Regions from separate parts of the Undibacterium sp. 14-3-2 genome, predicted to be linked through region 1. Evidence: predicted binding sites of a transcription regulator. Region 1 holds the regulator's gene; each other region holds the start of a gene.
What was found. Region 1 encodes sigma-54, which starts transcription at its own class of promoters, with help from an activator protein. Its sites were predicted from a motif close to TGGCANGNAANCTGCTTT; they were not measured.
Positions count from the first base shown of each region.

Region 2: a site for sigma-54 is predicted at 7,604-7,621, ahead of urtA (urea ABC transporter substrate-binding protein). Genes of this name have one in related genera too.
Region 3: a site for sigma-54 is predicted at 4,370-4,387, ahead of Undi14_RS00880 (ANTAR domain-containing response regulator). Genes of this name have one in related genera too.

Region 1 covers NZ_JAENGS010000001.1:638,033-648,354, reverse strand. Annotated here, with positions in the region: gene Undi14_RS02940 (SIS domain-containing protein) at 1-629, shown strand, start outside; gene Undi14_RS02935 (HAD family hydrolase) at 629-1,153, shown strand; gene lptC (LPS export ABC transporter periplasmic protein LptC) at 1,150-1,770, shown strand; gene lptA (lipopolysaccharide transport periplasmic protein LptA) at 1,829-2,404, shown strand; gene lptB (LPS export ABC transporter ATP-binding protein) at 2,406-3,158, shown strand; gene Undi14_RS02915 (RNA polymerase factor sigma-54) at 3,170-4,651, shown strand; gene hpf (ribosome hibernation-promoting factor, HPF/YfiA family) at 4,761-5,105, shown strand; gene Undi14_RS02905 (enoyl-CoA hydratase/isomerase family protein) at 5,255-6,349, shown strand; gene Undi14_RS02900 (ABC transporter ATP-binding protein) at 6,701-7,429, opposite strand; gene Undi14_RS02895 (ATP-binding cassette domain-containing protein) at 7,440-9,404, opposite strand; gene Undi14_RS02890 (branched-chain amino acid ABC transporter permease) at 9,414-10,304, opposite strand.
Region 2 covers NZ_JAENGS010000006.1:159,140-169,461, reverse strand. Annotated here, with positions in the region: gene recB (exodeoxyribonuclease V subunit beta) at 1-2,583, shown strand, start outside; gene recD (exodeoxyribonuclease V subunit alpha) at 2,580-4,535, shown strand; gene Undi14_RS14395 (isoprenyl transferase) at 4,739-5,491, shown strand; gene Undi14_RS14390 (mannose-1-phosphate guanylyltransferase/mannose-6-phosphate isomerase) at 5,540-6,985, shown strand; gene urtA (urea ABC transporter substrate-binding protein) at 7,675-8,928, shown strand; gene urtB (urea ABC transporter permease subunit UrtB) at 9,127-10,322, shown strand, end outside.
Region 3 covers NZ_JAENGS010000001.1:199,392-209,713, reverse strand. Annotated here, with positions in the region: gene Undi14_RS00900 (CocE/NonD family hydrolase) at 1-486, shown strand, start outside; gene Undi14_RS00895 (DMT family transporter) at 667-1,533, opposite strand; gene Undi14_RS00890 (LytTR family DNA-binding domain-containing protein) at 1,660-2,415, opposite strand; gene Undi14_RS00885 (sensor histidine kinase) at 2,412-3,815, opposite strand; gene Undi14_RS00880 (ANTAR domain-containing response regulator) at 3,929-4,351, opposite strand; gene Undi14_RS00875 (prolyl oligopeptidase family serine peptidase) at 4,503-7,004, opposite strand; gene Undi14_RS00870 (peptide MFS transporter) at 7,349-8,887, shown strand; gene Undi14_RS00865 (acetyl-CoA C-acetyltransferase) at 8,983-10,161, opposite strand.

The DNA.
Region 1 (10,322 bases):
GCCTTGGCGTCAAACTGATTTCACTGACAGGCAATCCGCAATCGAGTCTGGCGAAACTGGCCGATGTACATCTGAATCTGCACGTCGATAAAGAAGCCTGCCCGCTGAATCTGGCGCCGACAGCAAGCACCACGGTGACACTCGCTTTGGGCGATGCGCTGGCCGTCGCAGTATTGGATGCGCGCGGCTTTCGCGAAGAAGATTTCGCACGTTCCCACCCGGGTGGCGCGCTGGGACGCCGTTTGCTGACCTATGTCAAAGATGTGATGCGCACCGGTGACGCGGTGCCATGTGTAACACCCGAAACCCGGCTGACCACGGCATTGCTGGAAATAACCAAAAAAGGCATGGCGATGACGGCAGTCATTGATGCCGAACGAAAAATTATCGGCGTTTTCACCGATGGTGATTTACGCCGCCTGATGGAAGATGTGCGCGATTTCACGCAAATTCAGATTGCTGACGTGATGCACAAGAATCCACGCAGCATACGCGCCGATCAATTGGCTGTCGAAGCCGTCGACATCATGGAAACCTATCGCATCAACCAATTGCTGGTGACGGATGAGCATGACAGATTAGTCGGTGCCCTGCATATTCACGATCTGACCCGCGCCAAGGTGATTTAATGTCCGACGCAAGCACAAGAGCCGCAAAAATCAGACTGATGATCTTTGATGTCGACGGTATTCTGACCGATGGCAGCCTGCACTTCGGTGCAGACGGAGAAGCACTGAAAACATTCAACGTGCTCGATGGGCAAGGCATACGCCTGCTGCAAAATGCAGGCATTGCCACTGCGATCATCAGTGCCCGGCAATCACCGATCGTTGCGCGGCGTGCCGCTGACCTCGGTATCACCCATGTACGTCAGGGTATCCATGATAAAAAGACGGCGTTTCTGCAGTTGTTGAATGAGCTCAGCATACCCGCAGACGAATGTGGCTTCATCGGTGACGACGTGATCGATCTGCCGGTTCTGACCCGCGTCGGTTTCGCGGCCAGCGTTCCAAACGGACACGCCGAAGTGCGCCAGCGCGTGCATCATGTGACGACCGCCAGCGGTGGTAAAGGCGCGGCGCGGGAAGTCTGCGACTTCATTTTACGTGCGCAAAACAAGTACGACAGCGTTCTGGCAGAATACCTCGCATGAAGGCACAAATCACTATCGACCGTGCACGCATCTGGATGGCAATCGCTGCTGTCGGCGTCGTTGCACTTGGCAGTTTCTGGCTGTATGACACGGTGCGCCGTCAGGGTGCTGATGACTACAACCGGGCATCGGCACGTCTGGAACCGGATTATTACGTAGAGAATTTCAATTTCATCAAACTCTCGAATAACGGTAAAGCGAATTATCATGTCACCGGAAAAAGTCTGATTCATTTACCGCGCACAGATCAATACGATATCAAAGAGCCGCGTATCAGTAGCTTTGATGCGCAGCGCACACCGATTACGATCAATGCCGGACGCGCGGTTGTGGAACAGAAATCGGAAGTGCTGACACCCAAACGCACAGAAGACGTGGTGCATCTTTATGATCAGGTCACAGTCGAAAGACCGCTGGGACTCAACTCCAGTTTCATGCGGGTGGAAACTGAATATCTGCAATTACTGCCCGATGCCGACATCGTGAAGACCGATCAACGCATTAAGCTGATTACGGATAATGGCGAAACCCTTGCCACCGGCATGATGGCTAACAATACGAATCAGGAATTACGCCTGCTAAGTAAAGTACATGCGCGCCTGTCAAAACATAAATAAAGACATGCACAAAGATATTTATTCACTTCATCAACATCAACAAGTCAGAGAGTAAAACATGCGCCCCGAAAAAAAATCAGTTTATCTGGTACTGAACTCATGGACGTTAGCCCTTGTGACTTTGCTGTCAGCGTCCGGCGTTCATGCTGAAAAAGCAGACAGTCTCAAAGAAATGACGATAGAAGCAGATCAGTTTTTAAATAATGGTAAAACCAATGTCAGTACATTTTCAGGCGATGTCGTGGTAGTACGCGGTACGCTGAAAGTCAAAGCTGAAAAAGCCGTCGTGACAAAAAGTGCGGATGAATTCCAGCACGTGGTACTGACTGCCAAACCCGGTGCAAAAATCAGCTTTCGCCAAAAACGCGATGGCGGTCCTGATCTGTGGGTCGAAGGCGAATCAGAAAAAGCCGAATACGATGAAAAAACTGAGTTTGTAAAATTTCTGTCCAAAGCGCAGATACGCTATCTTGATGGCAGCAAAGTCACTCAGCAGCAAGAAGGTGAATTCCTCTCTTACGACAGTAAAAACGATGTCTTTGTTGGCGTCAATTCCAGCTCAGGTCAGTCAGTTTCAGGTGGCGGTCGCATCAAAACCACGATACAACCAAGAACTGAAAAACAGGCAAATTAAGATGGCATCAAAAGACAGTACGCTGACCGTCAAAGGTCTGCAAAAACGCTATGGCGCACGACAAGTGGTGCGTGATGTCTCGCTGTTGGTGAGAAGCGGTGAAGTCGTCGGTTTGTTAGGGCCGAACGGTGCAGGTAAAACCACCTCTTTTTACATGATCGTCGGACTCGTGCCTTCGGATTCCGGTGAAATCAATATCGACGATACGAACGTTTCTGATTTACCGATACATCAGCGCGCCGTACTCGGTCTGTCGTATCTGCCGCAGGAAGCATCGGTGTTTCGCAAGTTGACGGTGGAAGAAAATATCCGCGCCGTGCTCGAACTGCAAAGAGACAAAGAAGGAAAATTTTTGTCTGAGAAAAAAATCCGGCAACGTCTGGATAGTTTGCTGACCGATCTGCAGATAGAAAAAATCCGTGACAGTCAGGCGCTTGCTTTATCGGGCGGTGAACGACGCCGGGTTGAGATTGCGCGCGCACTCGCGACGAACCCGCGCTTTGTTCTGCTCGATGAACCTTTTGCCGGTGTTGATCCTATCGCAGTCATTGAGATTCAACGGATTGTCCGCTTCCTCAAAGAACGCGGCATCGGCGTGTTAATCACAGATCATAATGTGCGTGAGACACTGGGCATTTGTGACCACGCCTACATCATCAATCAAGGCTCGGTATTAGCCAGCGGCAAACCCGACGATATCATTCAGAATGAGTCCGTGCGACGCGTCTATCTCGGAGAACATTTCCGGATGTAACGGGACGCCTTATGAAACAAAGCCTGCAACTACGTACTTCACAGCATCTTGCACTGACGCCTCAACTGCAGCAATCAATACGGCTGTTGCAACTGTCAACGCTGGAACTGCATCAGGAGCTGGAAACACTGCTGATAGAAAATCCTATGCTGGAGCGTGTCGACGATCCTATGGATAATGCGGTTCGCTTACTGGCGGACGGTGCGATCAATAACACAAGTACGACACCGGATGCAGGCATGGAAAGCGCCGCTCAGGCTGACAACAATACGCCGCAAGAAACGACGGCCGACGCCGATGTGCCAGTCAACGACAGCGTCAGCGCCAATGAGGAAGAATGGAGTTTTAACGACGCGCCTTCCGGTGCATCTAACAGCGACGAAGATGAGGGACGTCCGCAACTGGAAGCGGCGCACATCAGCTTACGCGAATACTTGCTCGAACAGATGCGTCTGACGCTCAGGGAACCGCGTGATCGTGCGTTGCTGGAACTGATCATCGACACACTGGATGACAACGGCTATCTGACAGAAAGTCTGGAAGAAATTCATGCCGGTCTGCCGATAGAATTGTTAATTGAAGAAGATGAATTGTCGTTTGCGCTGAAGATGCTGCAGAGTTTCGATCCGCCCGGCGTCGGTGCCAGAAATTTATCAGAATGTCTGGCGCTACAGATCAGGCGTCTGCCAAAAATTCCTTTTGTCACACGTCGTCTTGCACTGGCCGTGGTGGAGACTCAGCTGACTTTATTTGCACAGCGAGACTTCACTAAATTAAAAAAAATATTCGGCTGCGATGACGAAGATTTACGTGAGGCACAAGCAGTCATACGACAGTGTGAACCACGTCCCGGCATCACATTTGCCACCAGCAGTTCGGACTATGCAGTGCCTGATGTGATCGTCAAAAAAAGTGGTAATGGCTGGCAGGTTTTACTGAATCAGGATGTGATGCCGAAACTGCGCGTCAGTAGTATGTACGCCAATATCATGCGGCAAAACCGTGGCGAAGCAGGACTGGGAACGCAGTTACAGGAAGCACGCTGGCTGATCAAAAATATGCGTCAGCGTTTCGATACTATTTTGCGTGTATCGCAAGCGATAGTTGAAAGACAACGTAACTTTTTTACGCATGGTGCAGTCGCGATGCGCCCCCTTGTTTTGCGCGAAATAGCTGATACACTAGGTCTACACGAGAGCACTATTTCTCGTGTAACGACCCAGAAATACATGCTGACCCCGCATGGTATGTTTGAGTTGAAATATTTTTTCGGCAGCCATGTCGCGACGGAAACAGGGGGTGAAGCATCTTCCACCGCGATACGTGCACTCATCAAGCAGTTGATAGGAGCAGAAGACCAGAAAAGCCCACTCTCTGATAGCAAAATTGCAGACATGCTGGGCGAACAGGGCATGGTAATAGCCCGACGGACCGTTGCCAAATACCGTGAAGCCCTGAAAATTCCGCCAGTGAGTTTGCGTAAATCTTTGTAAGACGTCCTTGTAATCACGGTTTGAATTGCTATATATGATTTAGCTCAACGCAGTAAAAACGAAATGAGCTTATCGTTAATAGCAAGTAATATCACTATAGGAGCACAGTATGAATCTCACCATCAGTGGACATCACGTCGAAGTCACTCCTGCCATTCGTGAATATGTACATACCAAGCTGGAACGCATCCGGCGCCACTTTGATCAGGTCATTGACATTACCGTCACGCTGACCGTCGACAAACTGAGCGAAAAAGAGAAACGGCACAAAGCCGACATTGACCTGCATATCAGCGGTAAAGATATTCATGTTGAAAGTCTGGCGCATGATTTGTACGCAGCCATTGACACACTGATTGATAAACTGGATCGTCAGGTGATAAAACATAAAGATAAAGTCCAGGGTCACGATCGCGATGCGATCAAACATATCCCCGATCCTGCATCGGCATAATCGCCAACCCCGCGCTTAACGGGACTCCAAAACAAGGACGCCAATAGCGTCCTTTTTTGTTATCTGTTTTTTGTTATTTTTGTCGTACTGACGATGTGCAAACAGGAATAAAATGAATGCCCTGTCACGACTATGTTAATGGTATCTACATGAGCGAATACGTAATCACCTCGGTTAAAAATCAGATCGGCTACATCACTCTCGACCGTCCCAAAGCATTGAACTCCTTATCACTGGAGATGGTGCGCGCACTCACCGCCACTTTATTGGCATGGCGAGACGATACAACGATCCGTGCAGTATTCATTCACAGCAGTAGTGAAAAAGCATTTTGCGCTGGCGGCGATATCCGTTTTTTTTATGATGTCGGCACCGCCACACCGAGCGGTGACAGCGCCCTGCTTGAAGATTTTTTTACCGAAGAATATGCGTTAAATCATTTGATACATTTTTACCCCAAACCCTACATCGCGTTGATGAATGGTGTGGTGATGGGTGGCGGTATGGGCATTGCGCAAGCAGGTGAAAATTGCCGTCTGCGCATCGTGACCGAGCGTACCAAAATGGCGATGCCGGAAGTGAACATCGGTTTATTTCCCGATGTAGGCGGCAGTTATTTCCTGTCGCGAACACCGGGGGAAATCGGTACTTATCTCGGTCTGACTGGCGACATCATCGCCGCCGCAGATGCCTTGTATGCAGGCCTCGCCGACGTCTATATTCCGACGTCCGAGTTACCGGCATTACTGTCCATGCTGGAGACCAGCAACGCGCAGGATATACGGCTGGCGATCCGTGAATTTGCTGCGCCATTTGTGTCGCAGGCCAATCCGGCCAGCAGCAAACTTGCCGGCCAGCGCGCCTTGATTGATCAGTTTTTCAGTGGCAACAACGTGCTGGCCATCGCAGAAAAATTAAGCAACAACAGCGATGCATTTGCCCAACAAACGCTGGTCACGATGGAGAAGCGTTCGCCTTTACTGATGTGCGTCACTCTCGAACAACTACGGCGCGGTGCAGGTCAGAATGTGTCTGACTGTCTGCGCATGGAGCGCACCATGGTGCGTCATTGTTTCAAGCACGGAGAAGTGCTGGAAGGCGTGCGAGCCTTAGTGGTCGATAAAGACAATATGCCGCAATGGTCGCCCGCGCATCTGCGCGATGTGAGTCAGGAACAAGTTGATCAATTTTTTACCGAAGTGTGGCCGGGACACGCACATCCGCTGCGGCATTTGCAGGGTTAATAGCGGACAGGTTTCTGAGCAATTTCACTGACAGATTTACTGACAGATTTGCCAGCACGTTTTTTCCGGCATCATCACAACAGCGCCCATCACGCAATAAAGTGATGGGCGCTTTTTCATGGAACGCTGCTTAAAAAATGTGGCGGTATTTTTATCGCATCCGTGTTTAGTATCAGATCACGACACATCCTGCAACGAAGTATCAGGAAATACCATTCTGAGCATAAAATATACTCCCCCCAGTATATGTAAACCTCCCTTATTTTCTGATGACAATAGACCGATTTTATAAAAAAAGAGGGGGAGTATATGAACTCCCCCTCTTTCAATTTCATTTTTGACTTACTTCATTTAATGATGTGAGCCGCCACCCAGATACGCCGCTTTCACTGCCGGATCATTTTGCAATTTATCGGCTGGACCATGCACCGAGATGCGGCCATTTTCCAAGACGTAACCGTAATCAGCAACAGCAAGTGCGGCGGCGGCAAACTGCTCAACCAATAACATGGTGCGGCCTTCCTGCTTGAGTCGCTGGATGATACGAAACACTTCATCCACCAGGATCGGCGCAAGCCCCATCGATGGTTCATCCAGCAAAATCACTTCCGGATTCAGCATGACGGCGCGCGCCATTGCCAGCATTTGCTGCTCACCACCGGATAAAGTACCGGCCAGTTGGTGACGGCGTTCACGCAGACGAGGGAATAATTCCATCGCTTTTTGCAGATCGCTTTCGATATCGCCACGCGGACGCGAACGGGTAAAACGCGGAAACGCGCCTAGCAGTAAATTATCCGTCACCGACATCGTGGCAAACACACGCCGACCTTCCGGAGAATGGGCAAGGCCAGCGCGCGCTATCTTATGCGAATCCAGGCCAGTCACATCTTTACCATGCAAAGTGACGGTGCCCTGTTTTGGTTTCAGCATGCCGGAAATCGCGCGCATGGTTGTGGTTTTGCCAGCGCCATTCGAGCCTATCAGCGTCACCACTTTGCCCTTAGGCACTTCAAGCGAAATGCCGTGCAAGACTTCCACTTTGCCATAGGCCGCGTGTAAATTTGAAATACTTAACATACTGATCTCCTCAGGCGGTGGCGGTCGATGGGACAGATGCACCCAGGTCTTCACTGACGCTGCCACCGAGATACGCTTCAATTACTTTCGGGTCTGCCTGCACTTCGGCTGGCTTGCCTTCAGAAATTTTCTGACCAAAATCGAGCACGGTCACGGTATCGCAAATCGACATCACCACGTCCATGTGATGTTCAATCAGAATGATGGTGATATCGTGCTCGCGGATTTTACGAATGATCGCGATGAGGTCTTTGATGTCCGGTGCGGTGAGACCAGCCGCAGGCTCATCCAGCAACAGCAACTGTGGATTCAGACCCAGTGCGCGACCGATTTCCAGCAGGCGTTGCTTGCCGTAAGGCAGATTCCGCGCTTCTTCATTCGCCAGATCAGCCAGACCAACAAAGTTCAGAATACTCGCTGCCCGTGCACGCGCTTCGCGCTCTTCACGCAGATAGCGCGGGCTATGTATCATCACGTCAAACACATTGCTGCGGAAAGTATTGTGCAAGCCAACCAGCACGTTTTCTGTTGCGGTCATTTCACCGAACAGTTGCACGTTCTGGAAAGTCCGTGCAACACCGCCCAGCGCGATTTCTGAAGGTGTGGTGCCGGAGATCACTTTGCCGCCAAACTCGACCACACCATCGGTAGGTTTATAGATACCGGTCAGCACGTTCATCATGGTGCTCTTACCGGAACCATTCGGTCCAATCAGGCCATGTACCGTGCCTTTGGCGATTTGCAAATCCACCTGATTCAGCGCTTTCAAGCCGCCGAATTGCATCAGCAACTGGCGTGCGCTTAACAACACGCCGACACGTTCGCCGTTGGCTTTGACAATCGCCAGATCTTCCCCCCCACTCAGCTCACCGGCTTTTGCCAGTAAGTGGCGTGGGCCTTTACCTAACAAGGAATTGACGAAACCGACGATACCATCCTGCAGGTAATACACGACGAACAAGGTCATCAGACCGAACACCGTCAGGCGCCAGTCAGTGATATTTTCCAGCTTGTAGGAGAAGATCGCCATACCGACAACTGCTGCTACCGGCACCAGCAATTCCTTCGCTGTTTTACGTCCCTTGGCGATAGTAAAGGCAGCACCGGCAATACCAATCACCGCAGCAACGGTCGCAATCTTGCGGAACAGCTCAATGTCTGCCAGTAACGACGGCAGCATCACCACAATAAACGCCCCCAGCAAAGAACCGATACGCGACTTGCGGCCACCCATGATCACTGCGAGCAAGAACATAATCGTCAGCTCAAAGTTATACGTATTCGGCGAAATGTATTCTTCGGAATACGCATACAGGCTACCCGACAGACCAGCCAGTGCCGCACTGATAATGAACGCATACACTTTATAGCGATAGACGGAAACGCCCATGCAATCAGACGCGATCGGGCTGTCACGCAAGGCCTGAAAAGCACGGCCGAGATGCGAGCGCAAAATGCGATGCACCACAATCATCGCCACGACCATCATGCCGGCGACCAAATAGAAGTTACCGACTTCACTCAGTTTTTGACCAAACAGAATTGGCTTCGCAACCTTGATCCCCATCGGGCCTTCGGTCAGAAACGTCATTTCGTTGATCAGAATCTGAATAATGGTGCCGAATGCCAGTGTCACCATCGCCAGATAAGGGCCGGTGACGCGCAGCGCAGGCAAGGCCAGCAAGGCTCCAAAAATAGCGGTCACACCGATACTGGCGGGGAGCGCCACCAAAATCGGCATACCCAGCTTGAAATACAGCACGCCTGTGGTGTACGAGCCGATTCCGAACAGACCTGCATGTCCGAGCGATACCTGGCCGGTGTAACCGACAACGATGTCCAGACCGAACAATAAAATCGCGTAAATTAAAATCGTTTCGGCGAGATGTATGTAGTACGGGTTATGTACTATCATCGGAAACAGTATCAGGGCAATAATGCCGAGAATTGAAAAAGCTAAGGTTTTCTTGTTCATGTTTATTCCTTATACCTTTTTGATCGCTGCTTTGCCGAACAGACCAGCAGGTTTAAATGCCAGAACCAGCAACAGCAATACCAGGCCAGGTACTTCTTTATAACCTGTCGAGATATAAAAACCTGTGAGCGTTTCCGCCACACCTAAAATCAGGCCACCGACAATTGCACCGACACCGGAAGTCAGACCGCCGATAATCGCCACCGCAAATGCCTTCAGACCCAGTGCCGAACCCATCGTTGCACCAGTCAGCGTCAACGGTGCCACCAGCACGCCCGCAAACGCCGCTGTGGCCGACGATAAGGCATAAGAGAAGGTGATGACTAGGCTGGTGTTAATCCCCATCAGGCCAGCCGCATCACGGTCATTAGAGGTTGCCACCACGGCTTTACCGTAAATCGATTTACGATTGAATAATTCCACCGCCAGCATGATCGCCAGCGCGCCAACGACGACGACGACTTGCATCGCCTGTACATTGGCGCCGAAAATTTGAAACGGTGCAGCAGACAACGGCGACGGGAAAGTCAGATCGTCTTTACCCCAGATATTTTCAGCGACGTTTTTAAAAATAATCGCGAGCGCAATCGTGGACATAATCCAGCCAAACTCTGATTTGATTTTGATCGCCGGACGCACACCTATCCATTCAACGAACATCCCTTGCAAGCCACCGAAGACGATGACGATAGGAATCATCAGCCAGTAATTCATGTAAGGGCCACCATGAATATTACCGACCACACTCAGGCCAACCAGCGCGCCCAGCATCAATGATTCGCCCTGACCGAAATTCAGGGTGCCGGAAGTGGCGAAGGTCAGTTGATATCCAAATGCGATGACCGCGTAGATCATGCCAAGAGCGATACCACTGAACACTAACTGTAATAAAATTTCCATTTTCATTTACCTAATGGA
Region 2 (10,322 bases), on a different contig from region 1:
AACGATATGTTGCAACGCTTGCGTGCAGCAGTCAGCGGGCCGAATGCGGCTGCACTGAATCTGCGTATCCGTCAGCAATATCCGGTGGCGATGGTCGATGAATTTCAGGATACCTCGCCAGATCAGTATGCGATTTTTGACGCGATTTATCGCATTAACGAGAACGCGGCGACGCAGGGCTTGTTTCTGATTGGCGATCCTAAACAATCGATTTATGGTTTTCGCGGTGCTGATATACAAAGTTATCTGGCAGCCCGCGTAGCGACCACGGGCCGGCATTATTTACTAGGCACTAACTTCCGTTCCACCCATGCGCTGGTGCATGCCGTGAATCATGTGTTTCTGCATGCGGAAACAAATGAAGATGCCGCGTTTGCCGCAGGTGCGTTCCGATTCCGGCGTGCGGCAGCTGATCCTATGCCGTTTGAAGCGGTCACTGCACATGGCCGGGCAGAAAAGTTTGTCAATGCCGATGGCGAAGTCAAAGCGCTGAATCTATGGGCATCGGCGAATCCGGATATGAAAAAAGACGAGTATCTTTATTTTTTTGCGGAACACTGTGCCGAGCATATTGTGACGCAACTGAATAGCCCGCGGACGGGTTTTCAGGGCGCACAGGGAATGCAGCGATTGCAGGCGGCGGATATCGCGATTCTGGTCAGGGATAAATTTGAAGCCGAAGCCGTTCGCAGCGCACTGCAAAAGCGAAATGTCGCCAGCGTGTATTTGTCAGATAAAGACTCGGTACTCAATAGCGACGAGGCCAGAGATGTATTGCGCTGGCTGCATGCATTCTCGAATCCGCTGGATGACACTGTCGGTCGCGCCGCGTTTGCCACCAAAACAGCGAAACTCAGCATCGGGCAACTGATCACGCTGGCGTCCGACGATGAGGCGTGGGAAAACTGTACCGCGCAATTAAAAGAACTGCACTCTGTCTGGCAACGGCAGGGCGTACTCGCTGCGATCCGGCGTTTTATTCACATGCTGGAATTGCCGGCAAAATTACTCAGCGAGGTCGGCGGCGAACGTAGTTTAACCAATATCCTGCATCTGGCTGAATTACTCGAAACGGCCAGCATGCAGCTCGATGGCGAGCAATCGCTGGTTCGCTGGCTGGCAGAGCAAATGGCGGACGATAGTCAGCACAGCGACGAACACATCTTGCGACTGGAGAGCGACGCAAAACTGGTCAAGGTGATTACGATACATAAATCCAAAGGCTTGCAATATCCATTGGTGTATCTGCCATTTGCCGTATCGACCCGGGTGACGACCCGCATGAACCGCAGTTTCTTTGATTACTTCGATGAATCCGGTGTGCGGAAAATTGATTTTGCTTTGTCGCAGGCAGCGCTGGATGCGGTGAACCGTGCCAGAAAAGAAGAGGACATCCGCCTGTTTTATGTGGCTGTCACCCGCGCCGTGCATGCGCTGTGGCTGGGTATCTCCTCGAATCAGGACAAAATACACGAGTCGGCGTTTGGCTATCTGCTGGCGGGGGAAACGACACTCAAGGCGGTCGCGCTGAATGATGCTCTGCATGACATGAGCGATGCTTGCGATGACATCGCGATCATCAATGTCGCAGATTTACCCGGTGTGAGTTTCTACACGCGTCATGAGGCGCAGCAAAGCCTGGTGGATATTCCTGAATATACGCAGGAATTTGAACGTGACTGGGCGGTTGGTAGTTTTACCTCGCTGACACGCGGTATGACGTCCACCGGCAATATGACCCGAGTGCAGGACAGCAAGCTGCTGGAAGAAGATGACACCGCACCGGTGCCAGCGTCGGGCAACAGCGCCTGGCATCGTTTTCCGCGTGGTGCGATGCCGGGACAATTTTTACATGAGCAGCTCGAATGGATGGCGGGCGAGGGCTTTGATTTCATAGAGTCCGACAGCTTTGATACCAGACTGACTTCCCGTTGTCAGCGCGCAGGCTGGGATAATCATCTGGACGATATCATCGTCTGGCTAAAGCGCATCGCCACGACTCCCTTATTGCCAGCGAATGTCAGCCTGATCGGGCTGTCGACGTTTTTGCCCGAGATGGAATTCTGGTTTCCGTGTGAGCGGGTGAATGCGCAGAAAATTGATCGCTTATGTCAGGAATTTTTTCTGGACGGCATACCACGCGATGCCCTGAGTGAACGCGAGTTGCATGGTTTGCTGATGGGCTTTGCCGATCTGGTGTTTGAATATGAAGGAAAGTACTGGGTGCTGGATTACAAGTCGAATGTTGTTGGTGTTGACGATCTGAGTTATCACAAAGCGGGTCTCGCCTCTGCCATGGCGGCGCATCGATATGATGTGCAGGGAGCGATCTATATGCTGGCCTTACACCGTTTGTTGCAGTTGCGTATCGGTGAGGCTTACGCCCCTGCCATCCATCTTGGCGGTGCGATTTTTTTCTTTATGCGCGGCGTTGCGAACGAAGAGACGCATGGTTGTTACCATCTTGAAGCAGACCCGGAATTTCTCGCCAGACTCGATCAGATGATGCGCGACGATGATTCGGCGGCAGGCGATATGTCTACCGGTGGTAAATTTGCTGATACAAAGGAAATCCCATCATGATGGTAGCGACACCGCCAGTGCTGGAACGGCTCAAACAATATGCAGAGCGTGGTCATGTCCGCCTTTTGTCCGTCGCCTTTGTGCGCTTCATGCATAGCCTTGGCATGCAGGACCAGCGCCAACTGCTGCTCGTCGGCTTGTTATGCGAACTTGAAGCGCTTGGTCATAGTTGTATCAAACTCGAAGCCTTGGTGACTGATCCTTGTGCTTTGTTGGGGTGGGATGTGCCGCTGTGGGAAACGCTGATCGCTGATATGGATTTGCCTGCTGACGTGGCCGGTTGGCTGGATGTACTCAGTAGTTCTGCGCAAATTTATCTGCCTGATGTGGCGAGCCGGGACGATCAGCAGCAACCGCTGGTGTTGCACAGAGACAGCCTGTATCTGCGTCGTTACTGGCGACATGAAATGGCGATTGCCTCTGCCGTCAGACAACGCGCATCTGCTTTGATGCCTGTCGATGTGGTAGCAGTGTCGCGCTGGCTGGATATCTTGTTCAACGCTTCCGACGAGATAGATTGGCAAAAGACTGCTTGTGCGATTGCTGTCCGCAGTCATTTTTCTGTCATTACTGGCGGGCCGGGGACGGGGAAAACCTACACCGTGGCACGGCTGCTGGCTTTGTTGTTTGCCTTGTCCGCACATCCTGAACGTTTGCGTATCGCATTGGCTGCACCGACCGGTAAGGCCGCAGCGCGCCTGAAGCAGGCGATTGATCACGCTTTGTCTGAACTCGCGGAGAAAATCGGTCCGGCGTTACCGCTGGCGGAGCTGACCAACAGAATCGGTGCCGCGCGTACGCTGCATAGTTTGCTGGGTGCTCGTCCAGATACGCGGGCATTCCGGCATCATGCCGGGAATTTGCTCGATATTGACGTGCTGATCGTGGATGAGGCGTCGATGGTGCATCTGGAAATGATGGCCTCGCTGTTAGCGGCGTTGCCAGATTCCACCATGTTGATTTTGCTGGGCGATAAAGATCAGCTGGCGTCGGTAGAGGCGGGGGCGGTGTTGGGCGATTTGTGTGATCGCGCCGAATCCGGAAATTATTCGCCTGCCACGGCGCGCTATATTGCCAGCGCCTGCGGCAAAGAGATTCCGCCAGAGTTCATTGCCGATGGCAGCGTGATAGCACAGCAGACCGTGATGCTCAGAAAGAGCCGTAGGTTCAGCGGTGCCATCGGCGCGCTGGCATTGGCTGTGAACAGCGGGCAGACAGACCTTGCGATTGATTGTTTGCGCAGAGCAGATGAGCAAGTCCTGTTCTGGGCCGAATCTGCCCAGCAAAAAACGCTATTGCAAATGGCCTTGTATGGTAGGGCTGGCGCAGAGGGCGGCTATTTCACTTACTTGCAATTACTGGCACAAAGGCCGCAGGGCGGCGACGAAGCGCAGTTTCATCTATGGGTGATTGCTGTTCTCAGAGCTTTTGAATCATTCCGTATTTTGTGCGCGGTCAGAGAAGGAGATTGGGGCGTCAGTGGTTTGAATCAGGCCATCGAACGACACCTGCATCAATTGGGGCATATCAACAGCCGTAGCGAATGGTATAGCGGGCGTCCGGTGATGATTACGCGTAACGATTACGGTACCGGTGTTTTTAACGGCGACATCGGTATGACCTTGCCTGACTTCAGTAAAGACAAGGTACAACGGGTTTATTTTCTGGATGGCGATAAATTGCGCCACGTACTGACCTCCCGTTTGCGCCATGTTGAAACCGCGTTCGCGATGACCGTGCATAAATCACAAGGATCTGAATTTCAGCATACGGTGATGGTATTGCCAGCCGAGGCGTCGCCAGTGATTACCCGCGAGTTGATTTATACCGGTATTACCCGGGCAAAGCAGAATTTCAGCCTGCTGACGCCTGTATCAGGTGTGCTAAGCCATGCAATCGGGCGCCTGACGCTACGGGCGAGTGGCTTGCGAGAAGAGTTAAATATTGTTTAATTGAAAATAAATTCAGAGTTGAATTGCAGATTAATCCTTTGGTTTCCGGTGAAGTCTTTTATAATCCCCCGCGTACCAGATAAGTCGCCCGGAGCGCGGACTGATGACTGATACCTTCGAAATTGATGTGCTCGTATCAACGTTGTGACATTCTTGGAGGTTGTTATCTTGGATAGACGTGTTAAATAAAGAATGTAAATTGTATGAGTAAAGACTTAAGTAAGCCCGCCAAGGCTGAATCAGGAAACATCCCCGAACATATCGCAATCATTATGGATGGTAACGGCCGATGGGCGAAGCAACGATTGTTGCCCCGATTTGCCGGGCATACCAAAGGGGTGAATGCCGTCAATAAAGTGGTGGAAGCGTGTTGTAATCGCGGCGTTCGCTATCTGACTTTGTTTGCGTTCAGCTCAGAAAACTGGCGTCGTCCACCGGAGGAAGTCTCACTGCTCATGAAGTTGTTCCGGAAAGTACTGGTACTTGAGATTAACAATATGTGCCAGAACAATATCCGTCTGAAAATCATTGGTGATCTGAACAAGTTTGACACCGAACTCAAAGAGCTGATCCGCAACGCAGAAGAAAAAACCGCCGCCAATACCGGGCTGACGCTGACGATCTGCGCCAATTATGGTGGCCGCTGGGATATCGTCAATGCCTGTAATGCCTTGATTCGTGAAGGGCTGGATCAGGACAGTATTACCGAAGAAATGCTGTCGTCAAAATTGTCTATGGCGTATGCACCACCGCCAGATATGCTGATACGCACCGGTGGCGAGGCGCGCATATCGAATTTCCTGCTGTGGCAAATGGCTTATTCCGAATTTTTCTTTACCGATACTTACTGGCCGGATTTCGATGGCAAATCGCTGGATGAAGCGATCGCCTCGTTCCAGAAGCGCGAACGTCGTTTCGGCAGAACCAGCGAACAGTTGCTGGAATCTGCTGAGTAAAACAGCATAGCAACGCTATTTTTTATGTAATGCAGGCGGGAATTATCAATGACCAAAATTGTTCCGGTAATTTTATGTGGTGGCTCAGGCACCCGCCTGTGGCCCTTGTCACGCGCTGGTTTTCCTAAACAGTTTCTGGTGTTGTCTGGCACGACCAGCCTGTTTCAGCAGGCTGTGCAACGCGTGAATGCAATTGCTGATGCCGATATTCAGGTCAGTCCTACACTGATCGTGACCAATGAAGAGCACCGTTTTCTGGCACTCGATCAATTGCGTGAAATGAAGTCGGTTCAGGCCAGTCTGTTACTGGAACCCACCGGAAAAAATACCGCACCGGCATTGACGCTGGCGGCTCTCGAAGCTACCGCCAAAGGCGATGATCCGGTTCTGGTGGTGACGCCGGCAGATCAGACCATACAGGATGACGCCGCGTTCACCAACGCATTACAGCAGAGCGTGCGTGCCGCCAGCGATGGTGCGATTATTATTTTAGGTATTACGCCTGATCGCCCTGAAACTGGCTACGGCTATATCCGCAGAACCGGGCAGGCAGCATCGTTTGGCGAATCTGCAGTCGCGCAGTTTGCCGAAAAGCCTGATGCAGCGACCGCGCAGCAATATCTGGACAGCGGCGAATACCTTTGGAATAGCGGCATGTTTGTGCTCAGAGCCAGCACCTGGCTGAAAGCGCTGGCGCAATTCCGGCCTGATATTGCGGAGTCTGCCAGACTCTCGTGGTCGGAAAAAACCAGTGATGCTCAATTCATCCGTCCTGACGCGGCTGCTTTTGCCAATATTCCCGCAGATTCTATCGATTATGCCGTGATGGAAAAATGCCCGGGGTCAGCTTTTGACATACGCATGATTCCGCTGGCCGCCGGTTGGAACGATCTGGGCGCGTGGGATGCGGTCTGGCAGGTCGGCAAACAGGATGCGCAGGCGAACGTGACCTATGGCGATGTGATACAGACCAATTCCAGCAATAGCCTGATTTATTCGTCCAGCCGCCTTGTCAGCACCGTTGGCATTGATCATCTGGTGGTCGTCGAAACGCCGGATGCCGTGCTGGTGGCCGACCGTCGCCAAAGTCAGGATGTGAAGGCGATTGTGGCGCAATTAACGCAGCAGGGACGGCAGGAACATACTTTGCACCGCAAGGTGTATCGTCCCTGGGGCTGGTATGACAGCATTGATGAAGAAGAACGTTTCAAGGTCAAGCGCATACAGGTCAAGCCCGGTGCCAGCCTGAGTCTGCAAAAGCATCATCACCGTGCTGAACATTGGGTCGTGGTCAGAGGAACGGCCGAAGTCACTTGCGGCGATAAAGTCATGCTGCTGACGGAAAATCAATCCACCTATATTCCGCTCGGTGAAGTACATCGGTTGGCGAATCCGGGCGCGATACCGCTGGAGATTATCGAAGTGCAGTCCGGCAGTTATCTGGGTGAAGACGATATCGTCCGTTTTGAAGACACCTATGGCCGTACGAAGTAAATGCGGTAAGGTATAAAAACAGTGCGGCGCCAGGCAAGCACAATTCTTTTGATGTATGTCATGGCAATGACACAATTTCTTGGTATGATTCATCTCAGTTACTGTACATACAACTGATATGTATGACGGTAACAAGGTGTGCCGGATCAGCAGATAGCGGGTTGGCCACCGTCCAGAACAAGGGTACGGAGACTGAACAGACAGTCTCCGTATTTTTTTTGCGCGCTGGTTTTATTCGTTGCGCACAATGCGAATGCAGGGTTGCACCGAAAAAGACAGAAAGCGCAGCGCGTTTCAGATTCAGATACTTTTCGCTCCGTTCTGGTTCAGGCAGATGCCTGTCTGCCCGAATCACGCACAGATCTGAAATCGCAACGGCGTCCGCACTGAGACCTTATGGGGCATTCGCGCCGCAAATTATCTCAAGCTGGCACACCCCGCACAGCGACGGAGCCTCGCCATGCCGAAAAAACGCCTCCGCAAGCACTAAATATACTCCCCCCAGTATGTAAAACAGCCCAATATTCATAAGGAGATAAGGCTGTTTTCTGCATATACTCCCCCAAATTCTCTCTATTTCAGGATGTGCTGGCAGATTTTTCAGGCTTTTTGCGAACGTGGCACGCTATCTGCTCATAGGCTGGTGAAGCTTGCAGTTTCTTTGTTACCCACCACCTTCAGGAGAAATCATGACACGTCGTACGGTTTTGAAAGCAACAGCAATTGGCGCAATGGCGCTCGCTACATCGGGCTGGATGGCTCAGGCATTCGCAGCAGATACGATCAAGGTTGGCATTTTGCATTCCCTCTCAGGCACGATGGCGATTTCCGAAACATCGCTGAAAGACGTGGCACTGATGACGATTGATGAAATCAATGCCAAGGGCGGCGTCATGGGTAAAAAACTGGAAGCGGTGGTTGTTGATCCGGCATCCAACTGGCCTTTGTTTGCTGAGAAAGCACGGCAGTTAGTGTCGCAGGATAAAGTGTCAGTGGTGTTTGGTTGCTGGACATCGGTATCACGCAAATCGGTGTTGCCAGTGTTTAAAGAGTTGAACAGCCTGCTGTTTTACCCTGTGCAATATGAAGGTGAAGAGCTGGAGAAAAACGTGTTTTACACCGGCGCTGCACCGAATCAGCAAGCGATACCGGCGACAGAATATCTGATGTCAAAAGAAGGTGGCGCGGCAAAACGTTTCGTGCTGCTGGGTACAGACTATGTCTATCCACGCACAACCAATAAAATCCTGCGCGCTTTCCTGCATAGCAAAGGCGTGAAAGACAGCGACATCGATGAAGTCTACACACCGTTTGGTCATTCTGATTACCAGACCATCGTCGCGAATATCAAGAAATTTTCTGCCGGTGGAAAAACTGCTGTGATCTCGACCATTAATGGCGATTCGAATGTACCGTTTTACAAGGAGCTTGGTAATGCCGGTCTGAAAGCGACCGATGTGCCTGTCGTAGCGTTCTCGGTTGGTGAAGAAGAATTGCGCGGCGTCGATACCAAACCACTGGTGGGCCATCTGGCCGCATGGAATTACTTTGAGTCCGTCAAAAATCCGGTGAATGCGGAATTCATCAAAAAATGGAAGGCGTATGCGGTCGCCAAAAAATTGCCGAATGCTGCCACCGTGGTGACGAATGACCCGATGGAAGCAACCTACGTCGGCATTTATATGTGGAAGCAAGCGGTGGAAAAAGCTAAATCCACGGATACCGATAAAGTGATCGCAGCGATGGGCGGGCAGACTTTCAAAGCCCCATCCGGCTTTGAACTGACGATGGATGCGACGAATCATCATCTGCATAAACCCGTCATGATCGGTGAGATTAAAGCAGACGGCCAGTTCAGCGTCGTCTATAAAACCAAAGCGCCTATCCGTGCGCAACCATGGAGCCCGTATATCAAGGGCAATGAAGGTAAGCAAAAGCTGTAAGCAGCGCGGCAGTTTTCTCCTTGCGTGAGCACTTCCTGGTGTTTTCCCGACTGACCAGGTCGTTGCTCGCGCGTATGGGGAATGTTGCCTGGCTTTGATCTGCCAATTTTGGTCTGCCAATGCGGAAGCGGCATGTTCCCGTTTCTGCCTACAACAGAATTCCATGAAATTTCCACGAATGAATGCGTCTGCAGAACTATGACATTCCAGAAAATGTTGGCACGCCTGCTTGTCACTATGCCCGGCATCTTATGTGGCAGATTATGTGGCATCTTGTTCAGCGTCTTGTTCGCTGTGTTGCTACCGGCAACAGCGCATGCAGCGATCGACGCGAGTCAGCTTAAAGCGCTGGCGGGTGATGATCCTGATGCACGTATCGCTGCCGTCAATACGATCGCCGCGCTGGCGAATGATGAAGCCGCGAAAGTGTTGACTGCACTTAAAAATGAAGAATTGTATTTCAAAGACGATCAGGTTTTTCTGCCTGAGGGTGAGCAGTTCATCGCCTTAGCCGATGGCAAAAAAGTCGCTTTGCCTGATGGTGCTGATGTCATCGCGATTAACAATCGCTTGCGTGCTGCAGTCGACAGCGCCTTATCCGGTCTGAAGCTGTTTGCACCGGAGCGCGTAGTCCGTCTGGCGGCGGCGCATGCGTTGCAAAAAGAAGCGACGCCGGAACAACTGCCTTTGCTCAATAAGGCGTATGTCAAAGAAAAAGATCCTGAAATCGGCGCATTGCTGCAAATGCTGATCGCGACTGTGAATCTGCATGCAGAAGATCCCGCCATTCGTAAAGCGGCGGTCAAAACACTCGTCACCAGTGCGAATGCGAATCTGAAACCTGCATTGCAGGAAATGATCACCCAACGTCCGGATGGTAGTTATGCCGAGCCGGACGAAAGCATACGCGTCGCAGCGGTGGCCACCTTGAATGCCATCGACAACCGCATAGCCCGTACCGAATTCGTCGGCAATCTGTTTTATGGCATCTCGCTCGGCAGCGTGTTGTTGCTGGCAGCGCTGGGGCTGGCGATCACGTTCGGACTGATGGGTATCATCAATATGGCGCATGGCGAATTACTGATGATAGGTGCCTATACGACCTATGTTTGCCAGTCACTGTTCCGGCATTTTTTCCCGGAAGCGATTGACGCTTATTTATTGCTGGCCGTGCCAGCGGCTTTTCTGGTCTCGGGCATGGTCGGTATCGTGCTGGAACGCACGGTGATTCGCTGGCTCTATGGCCGCCCTTTGGAAACCCTGCTATGTACCTGGGGTATCAGCCTGATGCTGATGCAGGGTGTACGTTCGGTGTTCGGCGCGCAAAACGTCGAGGTGGCCAATCCTGCCTGGATGTCTGGCGGCGTCACAGTGATGGGCTCACTGGTGTTGTC
Region 3 (10,322 bases), 440 kb from region 1:
CTGACCTGGCAAACCGAGGTGCTGGATAAAGATGTGACGCTGGCGGGGCCGCTGAATGCCGACTTATTTGTCAGCGTCACTGGCACCGATGCCGATTTTGTAGTCAAACTGATCGACGTGTCGCCAGCCGATGCGAAAGACGGGCCAATCCTTCGCGGTAATCAGCAAACGTTGGTACGCGGCGAACCCTTCCGCGCGCGCTTCCGCGATGGCTTTGAAACGCCGAAGGCCTTCACACCAAATGCAGTGACGAAGGTGGCATTCAATATCAACGATGTGCTGCATACGTTTCAGCGCGGCCACCGCATCATGGTGCAGGTGCAGTCGAGCTGGTTCCCGTTTATTGACCGCAATCCGCAAACCTTTGTGCCGAATATTTACGCGGCCAAAGACAGCGATTTTGTTAAGGCCACGCATCGCGTTTATCACAGCAGCAATCAGGCGAGTGCGCTGCGGGTGAAGGTCTTGCCTGCGCTGGGTGAGTGATACAGGCAGCGACACTGAGCGAAATCTTCAGCAATACACGTAGCAATAAAAAAAGCCCGGAATTTCCGGGCTTTTTTACGTTTTCGGGGGAGTATGTGTCAAAAAATGCTGATTGTCCTTATAAACAAAGGGCTTTAAAACATACTCCCCCCAGTATATTTTCGTGTTTTTGCGGCGTTTTCAGGCATTTTTGGGAGCAAACACCACCAGCCAGGTCGCCAGCACCACGCCTGCGCAGCCGATCAATGTGCTCATGGTGATTGCTTCGTGCAAAAATAAATGTCCCCACAATAAGGCAAACAAGGGAATCAGAAACGTCACCGTCAGCGCTTTGGTTGGCCCCACATCCGTCATCAGGCGGAAGTAAATCAGATAGGCGACTGCGCTGCATAACAGCGCCAGCGCCGCGCCGAGCAACAGAATCTGACTGGTGATTTCGCCCTGCACTGGTACCATCGGCAGAAACGGCAGCAACACAAATGCGGCTCCGATTTGCGAGCCGGTCGCCATTTGCATGGAATTCATCGCGCCGGATACTTTTTTGGAATAGATGCCCGCCAGCGCATAACAGATCGTCGCACCGACGCAAGCCAGCACGCCCAGCAACAAATCACTGGTGAAAGCGACCGGCCCCAGACGCACAAGAAAGCCGACGCCGACCACGCCGCACAACATGCCCAGCATTTTGCGGCCAGTGAAACGTTCACTCAGAAAAATCGCCCCCATCACCGCACCCCATAAGGGGCTGGTGGCATTTACGATCGCAGAATAACCGGCGGGCATGCGCATCGCGGCAAACGAATACAAGACAAAAGGCAACGCTGAATTCACCAGACCCAGCACCAGATATTGCCGCCAGTGACGCCGGATATCAACGGGCTTTTGCGTTGCCAGCATCAATAAAGTTAAGGCAAGCCCCGCCAATCCGACGCGGATTTCTGCGGTCCATAAGGCACCCAGGACGGGTGCCAGCACCCGCATGAACAGAAACGAAGCGCCCCAGATCGCAGCCAGCGATAAAAGGCGAAGAAGATCAACACTGCGCATGCGGTTTTCCGTATCGATGAAAAACGCCCAGCTTAACAAATTAGCGTGATCGCCGCTGGCTATTTCCGGTCATCACATGCCGACGCGGTGCCAGCGTTCATCGTCGAACCGGCATTTAATCGGTGTCTACATCGGCTTAAAGCGCCACGCATAGGCCTGACTGACTTTGAGTTTTTCCGGGCTGCCATGCAGCTCGACCAGATAACGCCCCATGTCGTCGCGCTGCGCGCGCGCAATCGCATCGGCGCGCACCACCGTGCCGCGATGGATCTGCCAGAAGATATCGGGGTCGAGTCCTTCCATCAATTCTTTCAGCGGCTTGCGCACATGTGCTTCGTCATGCCCGCACACCACTCGGGTATATTTTTCATCGGAACTGAAAAACAGAATTTTTTCTATCGGGAACATCTTGATCGTATCGCCGACGCTGGCACTGATCCAGCGTATGCGCTCGGTCGCATTGCCACGGATGCGCTTGTCGAGTTCCGACATCAGCTGGCTCAGATCGGGTGCCGCCTGTTTGCTGGCAAGACGTGCTTTCAGACGCGCAATTGCTTCCGCCAAACGCGCCTGCGCCACTGGCTTCAACAGATAATCGATCGCACCGGCGGCAAACGCATCGAGTGCATGGTTATCGTAAGCGGTGGTGAACACCGCATGACAACGCCCTTTGACCGCATTTGCGACATCCAATCCCGACATGCCGGGCATGCGAATATCCAGAAAAGCGATGTCTGGCTGGTGGGTGTAAATCGCATCGAGCGCATCAGCGCCATGCTCGCACTCGGCGATAATCTGCAGTTCCGGCCACAACTCATTGAGCATGCGGCGTAATTCTTTACGTGGTAAATCTTCATCTTCAGCGATGATGGCAGTGATCATGCAGCCTCCGTCTGTTTTTCTAAAGGAATCGTGATGATGGCAGCAACTCCGCCCTCGGGACGGGCTTTCAACAGCAGGCTGGCGCGTTCGCCGTACATCGCCGCCAGCCGCTGATGGATATTCGCCAAGCCAATGCCAGAGCCACTGTTGTGACCGCCGAACCCAACGCCATCATCTTCGACGCGCATTTCCAGCATGCGCGGCTCTGGAGTTTCTTGCGTTTCTTGCGTTTTTTGTGCTTCGATGACACGCACTGTCACGGCGATGTGCGCCGCGCCAACCTTCGGTTCTATGCCGTGTTTGATTGCGTTCTCGACTAAAGAAATCAGCATCAACGGCGGCACTGCGGCGTCAGCAATCTGTGACTCGACACTGAAACTCAGGCGCGGAATGCGGGCTTGCATCAGGCTCAGATACGCATGCACGGCGTCAAGTTGTTTGCTTAAACGCGACTGCACCGAGCCGCCGTCATCGCGCATCTGTGGTATGGTCGCGCGCAGATAATCGACCAGATGATCGACGATCGCGACCGCCCGCACTGGCTCCGTGTTGATGGCTGAACGCACACCGGCCAGCGTGTTGAACAGAAAGTGTGGTTCCACCTGCGCAGCCAATACCGACAAGCGTAATTCGGTTTCTCTTTGCATCGCCTGCGCCTGTTCTGATGCGCGCTTACTCTGTGCGACTTTTAACATATTGCGCTGGCGAGAAAACAGCCAGAGATCGTAACCACCGCTGAGGTAAATACAGACGGAAGACAATACCAAACCGATATAAAAGCCTTTCCAGAAATCCGCGCCTGACATATCAGGAGAATGTGGTGCGCGGTTTTGTTTGCCTTCCTGAAAGCCCTGCTCAAATCCGGCTTTGAATTCAGATAACCAGTTTCCGGCAGGCGTGGCCGCGGTTGTTTTTGCGAAATCCGGCGAACCAGAATAATGCAATTTCAGCGCGGCCAGCATCGGTGCCTCGTAATGCAATAATTGCTGTGTCGCCTGCCTCGCTGCAAAAAATAGCAACAGACTGCACAATAATCCTGCACATAAGACCGTGATCAGACTAGGCCATTCTTTTTTTTCCGCATAGCCGCGTTGTCGCACCCAGACCGCCAGCGCAGCACCACCAAGATGCATCGCGGTACCGGCAAGAGACAGCGGTATCCAGACGACAAAGAAGGTACGCCAGTCGGCACCGCGCGCAGCATCGATCAGAAAAATCAACAGCAGCGCGGGAATCAGCGTACCCATCCAGGCGCGTGCGCGATAGCGATACCAGGTGCGGGAAAACACCGGATAATTGCGCGCACGGGTCAGCCAGGATTCGCTTCTGGCTGAAACTTCCGGTGGCAATATTTCTTCATTTACCGATGGCGGCATATCGATTGCAGGTGTGGCTGACATGATCTTCCCTTTCACAGACGAAGGCAGTCTACGCGGACGTCATCGCATTGGGTGAGCATGCGACGAATGCAGATCAGGGCGGATAAAACAGGTGTCGTACCGGATGAAACGATTCAGGCGGATTCAGCGCCACCGTTGCTGGCGGCTTCTGCATTCGCACGCTGTTGTTTGGCGATGCGCAGGATGGTGTTGCGGATGGAAGTCAGAACCGCGACGGAGTTGAAAGGTTTAACGATAAAACCATGCACACCGCGCTGCTGCGCATCCTGAATCAACCCGGCGTTAATTCCGGAAGACACCAGAAACAGCAGCGACTTCGGCAGTTCAGTGCGTAGCTGGGTGATGATGGCCCATCCAGCTTCATTTGTTTCGCCAAGATCGATGCAAACAATTTGCGGTCTGAGCCGGATCACGCGTGCAAGGCTGGCTGGCGCGAGGTTCGCGTCAGCAATCACTTCATGGCCGCCGTTATTGAGTACGGAAGTCAGTAAATTGCGGGCAATCGCATTCGCGTCCAGAATAACGGCTTTGAGCATAGAAAACCTGACAAGATAAAAGCAATTTGCATCTTAATGCAAAACTTTAATGTAAAACATTAAGTAAGAGGAAAAAGGCGGAAAAAGCCACATCCGGCGATGCGGGTGCCGTGTAATCCAGGCATCGTCAGGCACCCTCATTGGCAGATATTCAGTCCTTCTCTCCGGCTTCGCCTTTCGCATTTTTTACATAGGTTTCCAGCCAGCGATCCTGTTCCCACAACATGTGCAGCACAGATTCCCGCGCGCGGTAGCTGTGACTCTCATTCGGCAACATCACCAGACGCGTGACCGCGCCCAGACCTTGCAACGCCTGATACATGCGTTCACTTTGGATAGGGAAAGTGCCGGGGTTGTTGTCTTGTTCACCGTGAATAAAGAGTATCGGGTCTTTGATCTGATTGGCGAAATTAAACGGTGACATTTCCTGATACGTCTTGCGCGCCTGCCAGAAATTGCGCTCTTCTGACTGAAAGCCAAACGGCGTCAGCGTGCGATTGTAGGCACCGGAACGGGCAATACCGGCGCGGAACAAACGCGTGTGCGTCAGCAGATTCGCGGTCATGAACGCGCCATAGCTGTGACCACCGATCGCGATGCGGTTGCGGTCTGCAACACCGAGTCGCACGACTTCATCGATCGCGGCTTCGGCACTCATTTTCAACTGTTCAAGGTAAGTGTCGTTCGGCTCTTTCTTGCCTTCACCGATAATCGGCATGGTCGGACCATCCAGCACGGTGTAACCACGCGCCAGCATGACTTGCGGGCCGTTATAGGAAATCCGGTTGAATTTATACGGCGAACCATTCACCTGACCTGCCGCCTCGGCCGTCTTAAATTCACGCGGATACGCCCACATAATCATGGGGCGCGGACCATCGCGTTTCGGGTCATAGCCTGGCGGTAAATACAGGGTTGCGGTCAGATCAACGCCATCTTCGCGTTCATAGCGCAGTTGCTGCTTTTTAACTCCTTTGAATTGTGGCAAAGGATGCGGAAACTGGGTCAGCGCCCGCGCAGCCTCATTGTGCGCCAGATCGCGAACAAAATAATTAGGGCGTTCCTCGTTCGATTCGCGGCTGGTGACGATACTGGTACCTTTATCGTTCAACAAACCAAGCACTTCTTCGTAATACGGCGCCTGCGAGCGGAACATGCGCACCGCTTGCTTGCTGGTCAGATCAAACCGATCCAGAAACGGGCGATCTCCATCCGGGCTGGCACCATTGCCGGTCATGAAAATCGACTTGCCATCCGGTGCCACGCGCAGCACCGCGCGGCCGTACTGATTTTGCGTCATCACGGGCTGCCCCGGATGGGCATACTGGTCTTCTGATTTACGGGCAAACAACAGTTCCGGTTTGCTGTCGGCGACGCCGGGACGAATACGCCAGATGCGGGTGTCACGGGTTTTCCACCAGCTTTCTGTCACCAGCGCCAGCCCGTCATTGCCCCATTGAACATTATTGAAGCGCCACGCCAGATCCATCAATTTTTGTGGCGGCGCATCAAACGGTGCTGCCTGTTGCATCAAAACATCATGTACTTTGACGGGCGCTTCAGGATCGCCACCGGCCTGTGCTTCTAACCAATACAAGGTGGCGGGTTTATCGTTGCGCCAGGCAAAGTCACGCGGCCCAGCCTGTACCGCGTCATTCCCGGTGGGCAAGCGCTCACGCATAGGACGTTCTGCGATGGTTTTCACTTTCTTGCCATTCTCATCCCACAATTCGATCAGTTGCGGAAAACGATCCACGGGCAGCATCGTTGAATAAGGGCGGCGTAATTGTGTGGTCAGAATCAGATTACCATCGGGCGAAGCCTGTGCTTTGGTCAGTGTCATGACTGGGCCGATACGACGCACGTCGCCGCTGATGCTGACAAACGCCAGTTGCGTCTGTAACTGCCAATCCAGCATATCAGCGTCCGCTGCTGTTTTCAGCATGTCCGGATAAGTGCGGTTTTGCGTCAGCTTGCCGCCTTTGCTTTCCAGCATATTTGGCCCCAACGGCTTTTGCGTCAGATTCGGTGAGGGTTTCGGACGTGCGGGCAACAAGCGCACCAGCAATTGCTCAGAACCATTACTCCAGGCGAATCCGGCACTGGCGACGGCGTTTAACTTTTCGTCCATCAGTCTTTGCGCATGGGATTTCTTCACGTCCAGCAACCACAGTTCCACGCCGTCATCGGTCCAGCGACTGAAGGCCAGCCATTTTTCATCCGGCGACCACAGTGTTTCAGCAATCCGCGGCTTCGCTGGTAAACCGCTGACTTCGCGAATTTTTCCGCTTGCCACGTCCAGCAAGCTCAGGCTATTACCAAAATCAAAATGACTGGCAGCATGAGTACGTGGATTAATACGCAAACCAGCCAGTTTGAGTTCTGGCTGCGCGACTTCGGCAATACTCGGCAAACCCGGCAAGCTGACCAGCAATGCTGTTTTACGCTGCGGCCCGAGTTTAAACACCGGTCCACGCGGTGCATCGACGATTGCCTGCAATTCTGCCGGCGGCAAACGATAACTGCCTTCCGCGGTAGCGGCAGGAGGCACTGCGCTTGAGGTGGCAAATGCCGGGATGTGGATGCCGGACAACAGTGTCACCGCGCCTGCGATGATCACCGTGGAAGGAAGTCGGGAAGAAAAAAACATCATTCGTATATTCACTATGTTAAAAAGCCGCACCAAAACGAGCGGCATCGCCTGCATTTTTATTAGAAATGTGCATCAGGATCGCACAAAATGGCGTGCTGGCAAACCCGCCATTCTCAGAACCACGTCCCGGATGTCTCCCGGATGGTGTCGCAAAGGCTTATCCACACTCATTCGCCTACGGTGGCACAACATTTGCTGCGACGCACAATATGTCTTTCTATATGAGTTTTTCATCGTGGTAAGCTACGCGCCGAATTGATTCAATTCAAATCATTCTTGCCTCAGGCTTGAAAATTTATTTGCTGGCGAATCATCATCCAATTAAACCAACAACGGAGAGCAATTTGAACAAAATTCAAAATCCAGGGGTGAACACTATCCTGGGACACCCCGATAGCTTATTTGTTTTGTTTTTCACAGAAATGTGGGAACGATTTTCTTATTATGGCATGCGCGCATTGCTGGTCTTGTTTCTGGTCACAGAAACGGCCAAAGGCGGCTGGGGCTGGACCCGCGCAGATGCCGCCAATCTGTATGGCTGGTACACCGGTCTCGTATATCTGACGCCAATCATCGGCGGCTATATTGCCGATAAATTCCTCGGCAGCCGTCGTGCTGTCGTACTCGGCGGTTTTATCATCGCAGCTGGTCATGCGTCATTGCTGTTTGATACGCCAACCATGTTCTACGTCGGTCTGTCACTGATCGTCGCAGGTACCGGGATGTTCAAACCGAATATTTCTGCGATTGTCGGTCAGTTGTATACCAAAGATAACGAACACCTGCGCGATTCCGGCTATACCCTGTTTTATATGGGCGTGAATTCCGGCGCGTTTTTCGGTATTTTGCTGTGCGGTTATATCGGTGAAAAAATCTCCTGGTCTTATGGTTTTGGACTCGCCGGTATATTTATGCTGTTAGGCGCAATCCAGTTTTATCTGGGACAAGGCATTTTCGGCAACATCGGTTTATCGAAAGACCAGAGAGCGGCGACCAATACTGTTGAAGTCGTCGTCGAAGAACCAGCGGCCAACATCGTCGCTGACCGCATTAAAGCAATTGCAGTTTTCTCTTTCTTCACGATTTTCTTCTGGTTCGCATTTGAACAGGCCGGTGGTTCAATGACGATCTTCGCAGCCGATTACACCGACCGTAATCTGGTAGGGACAGCAGGTACTACCTTTAAAATTATCAACAGCCTGATGACGGTGATTCCAACCATGATTCTCAGCTGGCTGCTGGTGAAGCTGTTCGCAGGGACAGCAAAGCAGTATCTGGTATCCAATCTGTTGTTGGTCATCTGTCTGGGTACGATCTGGGCCTTAGTGCTGTGGATGCTGCAGCGTGAATTTGCATTGGATCAGTCCAGCGTTCCAGCGACCTGGTTTGGTGTGCTGAACTCGTTTTTCCTGGTGATTCTGGCACCGATGTTTTCCAAAATGTGGGACAAATACTGGGATCCTAGCGGCCCGGTTAAATTCGGTACGGGTCTGGTTCTGCTTGGCATCGGGTTTGCGGCACTGGCTTATGGTTCATCTACTATCCCTGCCGGTGCGAAGACAGCGTCTATCAGTATGGTTTATCTGATTCTCGCGTATTTCTTTCATACGATGGGTGAGCTCTGCCTGTCGCCAGTCGGCTTGTCATACATCAGTAAGCTCGCACCTCCGCGTCTGCTCGGTCTGATGTTCGGTTTGTGGTTCCTGAATACAGCAATCGCCAATAAACTGGCTGGTCTGACTGGTAGTTATATTGACGAAATTTCGAACACGTATTCGATGTCGACTTTCTTCCTGATCTTCACCATCATTCCTATTTCTGCTGGCATTGTTCTGATGCTGATGAACAAATGGATGGCAAAGAAAATGCACGGTATTCACTAATCAAGAGTATCCGGCCCAACAAAAATCCCCGCCAAAAGCGGGGATTTTTTTTTACTATTTCCGACAAATTCCGTTGGAATTCTGCTTCAGACTTGTTATGAGCGTTCGATTGCCAGCGCAACGCCCATACCACCACCGATACACAAACTCGCCAGACCTTTTTTTGCGTCACGACGTATCATTTCGTGAATCAGGCTGACCAGAATACGGCAACCAGAAGCACCAATAGGGTGACCAATCGCAATCGCGCCGCCATTCACGTTGATCTTGCTGGTGTCCCAGCCCATTTCCTTATTCACGCCTATGGCCTGCGCCGCGAACGCCTCGTTGATTTCCATTAAATCCAGATCAGCATGAGTCCAGCCCGCTTTTTTCAAGCAGAGCTGTGCTGCAGGCACCGGCCCCATACCCATGATGGATGGGTCTACGCCTGCCGACGAATACGCTTTGATCCGCGCCAGCACTGGTAATCCCAGCTCTTCCGCTTTCTTTGCCGACATCATGATCACTGCGGCAGCGCCATCGTTGAGACCGGAAGCATTGCCAGCCGTGACGGTGCCATTTTTGTCGAAGGCCGGGCGCAATGCTGACAAGGATTCCATGGTGGCGCCATGTTTGATGAATTCGTCGGTATCAAAGACGACCGTGCCTTTTTTCGACACGATTTCTACCGGAATGATTTCATCTTTGAACTTACCGGCTTTTTGTGCCGCTTCTGCTTTGTTTTGTGAGGCAAGTGCAAATACGTCCTGCTCTTCACGGCTGATACCGTATTTCTTAGCGACGTTTTCGGCGGTAATGCCCATATGGTATTGGTTGTACACATCCCATAAACCATCCACGATCATGGTATCGACCAGTTTAGTGTCACCCATACGGAAGCCATCGCGCGAGCCATTCAGCACATGTGGCGAAGCGCTCATATTTTCCTGACCGCCAGCGATGATAATGTCGGCGTCACCGACTTTAATAGCCTGCGCCGCCAGATGCGTTGCTTTCAAACCGCTGCCACAGACTTTATTGATCGTCATCGCTGGTACCATCACAGGCAAACCCGCTTTGATGACGGCCTGGCGCGCAGCATTCTGCCCGACACCGGCCGTCAACACCTGACCGAGCAAGACTTCGTTGATCTGGTCGCCGCTCAGACCCGTTTTGGCGAGCAAGCCTTTAATCACAATCGCACCCAATTCGGCGGCTGGGATTTTAGCCAGGGAACCACCAAATTTACCTACCGCTGTACGACCAGCAGCAACAATGACGACGTCTTGCATGTTGAATCTCCTGTTATAAAAAAAGATGTGTCAGACAAAAATGCATATTCTGTCTGATACGGTAACGGTCAGATTACACCAGCTTGCCTGTTGATGTTCATCCTGCTGAAATTTTGAGCAAAAAAAAGCTCCCGATTGAAGGGAGCTTTTTGGTTCAGGCG